Linked DNA regions of Sandaracinus amylolyticus. The protein of the gene in region 2 interacts with the protein of the main gene of each other region in a pairwise test. Links are inferred from orthologs where the notes say so. Each region holds a gene or a part of one and is shown on either strand. Other genes may lie near its edges. The genes, in order: DB32_RS46915 and def.

Region 1 (3,262 bases), 3.0 Mb from region 2 along the record:
CCGCCGCGACGAGAGCCTCGCGCTCGCCGGTCACCGGCGGGAGCGGCGCGAGGAGGTCCTCGGCGATCGCGAGCTCCTCGTCGGGATCGACGTGCATCACCGTGCGGAGCGCGGTCGCCGACGTGAGCACCGCGGCCTCGGCGCGCAGCGCTGCGACGCGCGCCGTGGCGACCTGCGCCTGCACGCGCACGAAGTCGACCTGCGCGGACGTGCCCGCGCGCACCATCGCTTCGATGAGCTGCGCCTGGAGCTCCGCCGCGGCGACCGCGGCACGCGCGACCGCGAGCCCACCGCGCGCCCGTGCGAACGCGTAGAACGTCTCGCGCGCGTTCTGCGCGACCTCCGACGACTGCGCGTACACCTGGTGCCGCTGCGCGCGCACCGCGCCCTGCGCGGCTTCGTACGACGGCCAGATCTGCAGGAAGATGTCGGTCACCGGGACCGTCAGCGACCCGCCGAAGCTCCAGTTGTCGAGCAGCACGGGGAACGTGAAGCTCGCCTGCTCGCGCTGCGCCATGATTTGGCCCTGCCAGAGCAGGCGCGCCTCGGGATCGTCGACGCCCATCGCGAGCTGCTCCGCGGCGTCGAGCAGCTCGTCGGTGTTCTCGCCGCCGAACAAGTTCGGCTGCGAGATCGGCGAGAGGCGCGTGTAGCGACCCTCGACCGAGAGCCGCGGGAAGAACGCGATCATCGCGCGATCCGCGCCCGCGCGCGCGGCGCTCAGCTGGGCGCGCACCGACTCGATCGACGGCCCCGTCTCGACGGCGCGACGCGCGGCGTCCTCCGCCGTGATGCCGCGTCCTTCGCCTCGCAAGAACGCCTCGACGTCGATGATCTCGGCCTCGGCAGGTGTCGTCGCGGCGCTCGTCTGCAGCGTCGCGCTGTCGCTGGTCGTCGCCGGCGGCGTCGTCGCGTCCTGCGCGCTCACGAGCATCGCTGGCGCGAGCACCGACGACGCGAGCACGACCGAAGAGAGCGCCGCTCGGAAGGTCACGGCGCGGCTCGGGCTCGTCATGCGGACTCCTGGCTCCCCGCGCGGGCTTTCCGCGCGCCCCGGTTGTGGGCACAAGCTTCCGCGCGCGCAACGACGAACGTGCTGCGCGCCATGACGCGTGCGTTCGCGCGTGGTATGCCGCGCCCCCATGTCCAGGCAGCTCACGGTGGCCGTCCTCGGTGCGACGGGCGCCGTCGGTCGCGAGATGATCCGCATCCTCGAGGAGCGCTCCTTCCCGGTCGCGCGCCTCCTTCCTCTCGCCTCTCCGCGCAGCGCGGGCACGACGGTGCCGTTCCGCGGGACGCAGGTGAAGGTGGAGCCGGTGTCGGCCGATGCGTTCACGGGCGTCGACCTCGCGCTCTTCTCCGCGGGCTCGGGGCCGAGCAAGGAGTGGGGACCGATCGCCGCGAGCAAGGGCGCGCTCGTCGTCGACAATTCGTCGGCGTGGCGGATGGATCCCGAGGTGCCCCTCTGCGTGCCCGAGGTGAACCTCGACGCCGCGCGCAACCCGAAGCGCGGCATCATCGCGAACCCGAACTGCTCGACGATCCAGATGCTCGTCGCGCTCGCGCCGATCCACCGCGCGAACCGCATCCAGCGCATCGTCGTCTCGACGTACCAGGCGATCAGCGGCGCGGGGCACAGCGCGGTCGAGCACTTCCGCGCGCAGTCGCGCGCGTTCGCAGCCGGCGAGCCGATGCCCGCGGGCCCGATCACGAAGCAGCTCGCGGGCAGCCTCCTCATGGAGTGGAAGCGCGACGGCGCGACCGGGTACCAGGAGGAAGAGCTCAAGATGATCCACGAGACGCGCAAGATCTTCGGCGACCCCGACATCCGCGTCTCGCCGACGACGGTGCGCGTGCCCGTGGTCAACGGGCACTCCGAGTCGGTCGCGATCGAGTGCGAGCGCCCGATCACCGCGAAGGAAGCGCGCGCGCTGATGACGGGCGCGCCGGGCGTGCGCGTGGTCGACGACTTCGAGAAGGGCGTGTACCCGACGCCGCTCGACGCGTCCGGGATCGACGACGTCCTCGTCGGGCGCGTCCGCGACGACCTCGGCAACCCGGGCGGCGTGATGATGTGGATCGTCGGCGACAACCTCCGGAAGGGCGCGGCGACGAACGCCGTGCAGATCGCCGAAGGTCTGCTGCTCCGGTGACGCCCTCCCCCCGACCGGCGAAGCCGGATCGAGGGCCACGCTGGTCGCGGGCGACCCGTTGACGAGTTGGCGCGCGCGCTCGGACGTCCTCCCGGTGCGCGTGCCAGAATGACAGCCGCGGAGCCGGCGAGCGGCCGGCAAAACGCGCACGTTGCGCAGTTCGAGGCGCAGGAACGGAACGTGCTCAGCGGCTCCGCAGAGGATCTCGGATTCGAATGAGAACCACACACCGCCTCTGGCTCTCCGCGCTGGTCGCCACGCTCGGTGCGTCATCCGCGTTCGCGTCGCCTGCGCGGGCCCAGACGATGAGCGTCCGCTTCACCGAACAGTTCGGCGGACGCGAGCTCATGACGTTCCTCTACGAAACGCCCGAGGCGACGGGTCAGCCGCTCTCGCTGCGTGAGTGCGAGGAGAACATCGCGATCCCGCTGGAGCTCGCAAACGTCCCGACCGGCACGACGCAGATCGACGTGTGGTTCGGCAGCAGCGCCGACGCGGACTGCCCGACGGCCTCGGTCCGCGCCGACACGACGAACACGTCGTGCGAGTACGTCGCGACGTTCAGCGCGATGGTGCCGACCACCGAGATCGACGCGACGGTGCGGCAGCTGTTCGGCGCGGATGCGTGCGAGACGAGCGCGGACCGCACGTTCTTCTTCTTCGCGAGCACCACGGCGCAGAACACGTCGAAGGACTTCACCACCGCCGAGACCACGACGTTGCGCATCGCGCTCGACGTCGACCCGCCGGGCGCACCGACCATCGACGGCGGGCCGTTCGAGGGCGACGAGTCGATCGAGGTCACCTACGATCTCCCGGAAGGCACGCTCGTCGGCGCGAACGTGTACGTCGATCCGGAAGGCTGCACCGCGGACGGCGAGGTCGATCCCTCGGGCTCGCTGCAGGACGGCGCGGAGCCGCCGACCAGCGGCGGCGATCTCCAGCGCGGTGAGACCGCGACGGTCGACGCGTCGGACCTCGCCTACGACCAGTACGCGGCCGTCGGCATCACCGCCGTCGACCAGGCGCGCAACGAGAGCACGCTCGTCGTCACGTGCGTGCTGCGCGTCGAGATCGAGGGCGCGCTGAGCAGCTACTGTCGCTCGAAG
Region 2 (3,069 bases):
GATCGCGTGCTCCATCGCGACCACGTCGTCCTCGTCGACCAGCGGGATCCCGAGGTCCTTGCCGCGCTCGTTCGCGAGCTCCGCCCCGAGGTCGAAAAGCCGGCTCTGGATCGACGCGATCAGCTCGTCGAAGCGCCCGCCGATCGCGCCCTCCGCGCGCACGATCCCGAGCACGCTGTTCAGCTCGTCGACGTCGCCGTACGCCTCGACGCGCGGGCACGCCTTCGACACCCGATCGCCCCCGAAGAGCCCGGTCTGCCCGGCGTCGCCGGTCTTCGTATAGATCTTCACGGCTCGCTCCCCTCGCGGATCAGCCGCGTGCCCTCCGCGAGACGCCGCCCCGCGAGGAACTCCGCCGCGCCCAGCTTCTTGCGGCCCTCGAGCTGCAGCTCGAGCAGCGCGAGCCGCCCGGTGCCGCACGCGATCTCGATCCCGTTCCCGCCCGCCGCCACGATCGCGCCCGGCGCGCCGTGCACGCCCTCGCGCTCGAGCACGCGCGTGCGGTGCAGCTTCACCCGCACCGGCGCGCGCCCCGGCTCGACCAACATCGCGCTCGCGCCCGGCCACGGGTGCATCCCGCGCGCGCGATCGTGCACCTGCTGCGCGCTCCACCCGAGGTCGACGAAGCCGTCTTCCTTCGTGAGAAGCCGCGCGAGCGTCACACCCGACGGGTCCTGCGCCTCCGCGCGCAGCTCGCCCGCCAGCCACCGCGGCAGCGCCGCGCGCACCAGCTCCGCGCCCATCGCGCTCAGCCGCGGGCCCAGCTCACCCGCCGTCTCGTCCGCCCCGATCGGCGTGGCCGCGCGCGCGAACACCGGACCGGTGTCGAGCCCCTCGTCCATCTCCATCAGGCACACGCCGCTTTCGGCGTCGCCCTCCGCGACGGCCCACTGGATCGGCGCCGCCCCTCGCCATCTCGGCAGCAGAGACGCGTGCACGTTCACGCACCCACGCCGCGGCGCCTCGAGCAGGCCCTTCGGCAGGATGCGCCCATATGCGACCACCAGCGCCACTTCGACGTCGAGCGCCTTCAGCTCCGCCGCCAGCTCCGGCGGCTTCACCTTCGTCGGCTGCATCACCGGGATGCCGCGCTCGATTGCGCGCTGCTTCACCGGTGGGGCCTGCTCCGCGAGCCCGCGTCCCGCCGGGCGATCCGGCTGCGAGATCACGCGCACGACGTCGGCGACGTCGCACAGCGCATCGAGGCAGGGCACGGCGAACTGCGGCGTCCCGAAGAAGAGCGCGCGCGGCCGCGTCATCACTCGGCCGCGTCGGCGGCGCGCTTCATCATCTGCCGGTGGACCATCCGCTTCTTGAGCATGCCGAGATGGTCGACCATCAGCTTGCCCTCGAGGTGGTCGTTCTCGTGCTGGACCGCCACCGCGAGCAGCCCGTCCGCCTCGAGCTCGAAGACCTGCCCGTTGCGGTCCTGCGCGCGCACCTTCACGCGCTCGGCGCGGTCGATCTCCTCGTGCACGCCGGGGAACGAGAGGCAGCCCTCCTCCCAGACGACCTCCCCGTTTCGCTCGAGGATCTCGGGGTTCACGAACACCCGGAGATCGCTCGGCTCGTCGTCGCCGGTCGCGACGTCGATGATGAACACCCGCAGCGCCACACCGATCTGCGTCGCCGCGAGGCCCACGCCGGGGGCCGCGTACATCGTCTCGGCCATGTCGTCCACGAGCGTCTGCAGCTCGGGCCCGAAGTCGGTCACACGCTCGCCCGGGATGCGGAGGCGCTTGTCGGGGTAGTGGAGAATCGTGCGGATCGCCATCGCGTGGGCCTCGGGGCTTCTTGGCCGAAGGGACGGAAGGGTTTAGTGCTCGCCCACCGTGGTCGCAAGACGCTCGGTGTGCGACAGGGCGCGGGCGTAGGCCTCGCGCCACCGCGGATCGGACAGGACGCGGTACGCCTCCTCCAGGCTCTCGAGGGCGCCGCGGCGCAGCGCCTCGAGCGACGAGAGGTCGAGATCCTCGAGCGCCAGCGCGAGCAGCTGGTCGCGCCGCGCCGTGTGCGCGCGGTCGAGATCGCGCGCCGTCGCGTCGTGCGCGACCCCGAGGATCGTGAAGTAGTCGGCGTCCTCCGCGGTGCGCGCCGCCTCCTCGATCAGGCGTCGCGCCAGGCGGCGGTGCTCGTCGCGCGCGACGTCGAGCTCGAGCGCCGGCTGCGCCACCAGCGCGCCCGCCGCGACCAGCGCGCACACCACGCCGTGCAGCCCGGGCTCGTCGGGCGCCGCCGCCACCAGCCGCTCCGGCGACGCCCCCTCGTGCTGCGCCAGCAGCTCGGCCAGCTCGGGCGCGATCAGCCCCTCGATCGCCAGCGCGTCGAAGCGCGGCCCCCGCCGCAGCGTCACCAGCCCGCCGAGCACCGCGCGCGCCCGCGACGCGTCGAGCCCGCGCCGCGCCGCATCGAGCAGCGCCAGCCGCAGCGGCGCGCCCAGCGGAGACGGCGCCGGCGGCGGCAGCTCGTTCGGCTCGAGCCGCGTCAGCACGAACGATCCGCGCTCGAGCGCCACGACCGCGCGCAGCCGCTCGAGGTGCGCCTCGCGCATCGCGCGCGCCCGCTCGAAGCGCGTGATCGCGCCGCGCTCCTGCGCGTCGTCGAGCGCTCGCACCGCGCTCGCCTCGTCGTCCGCGAGCCCCACGCCCGCGCCTCGCCGTCGCAGGATCGCCGCCGCCCCGCGCGCGACCGGCGTCTCGATGCGCGCCACCTCGCCCGCGACGAGCGTCATCGCGAGCGCCTCGCCGCTCGACGGCGTGATCGTCACCTGCGCGTCGAGCCGCAGCTCCGCGATCCGCAGCAACAGCCGCAGCGCGCCTCCGTCGCCCAGCGCGCCTCGCCGCCCGCCCTCGGGCGTCGCGCGTCCGAGCACCGAGTCCTCCGCCGGCCACTCGCGCTCCGGCATCATCGGCGCCATCGAGCTGACGCGCCGCGAGTGCACGCCGGTGCCCGGTGGCTCCGACGCGCGCGGCGGCACCGTCGGCTCGCGGCGCGGCGGCGGGCGCTTCGACAGGCTCGTCGGCGTCCCCGGCGCAGTCTTGGGCGGCGGCGCGTCCTCGCCGTCCGGCA

What was found.
Region 1: the proteins of def (region 2) and DB32_RS46915 interact in binary tests that used the Escherichia coli proteins (3 or more experiments, as listed by UniProt). The link is inferred for Sandaracinus amylolyticus from one-to-one orthologs.

The regions. Positions count from the first base shown.
Region 1 is NZ_CP011125.1:4,914,947-4,918,208, forward strand. The notes cover bases 197-3,147. They hold DB32_RS46915 (aspartate-semialdehyde dehydrogenase), read left to right. Parts: upstream 197-1,142; coding sequence 1,143-2,153; downstream 2,154-3,147. Other genes in these bases: DB32_RS45445 (TolC family protein), read right to left, coding at 197-1,015; DB32_RS20885 (hypothetical protein), read left to right, coding at 2,369-3,147. Outside these bases: more of DB32_RS45445, read right to left, coding at 1-196; more of DB32_RS20885, read left to right, coding at 3,148-3,262.
Region 2 is NZ_CP011125.1:1,944,336-1,947,404, forward strand. The notes cover bases 17-2,774. They hold def (peptide deformylase), read right to left. Parts: upstream 1,775-2,774; coding sequence 1,259-1,774; downstream 17-1,258. Other genes in these bases: DB32_RS08160 (cob(I)yrinic acid a,c-diamide adenosyltransferase), read right to left, coding at 17-291; fmt (methionyl-tRNA formyltransferase), read right to left, coding at 288-1,259; DB32_RS08175 (hypothetical protein), read right to left, coding at 1,817-2,774. Also shown: more of DB32_RS08160, read right to left, coding at 1-16; more of DB32_RS08175, read right to left, coding at 2,775-3,069. UniProt on the Escherichia coli protein: Removes the formyl group from the N-terminal Met of newly synthesized proteins. Requires at least a dipeptide for an efficient rate of reaction. N-terminal L-methionine is a prerequisite for activity but the enzyme has broad specificity at other positions.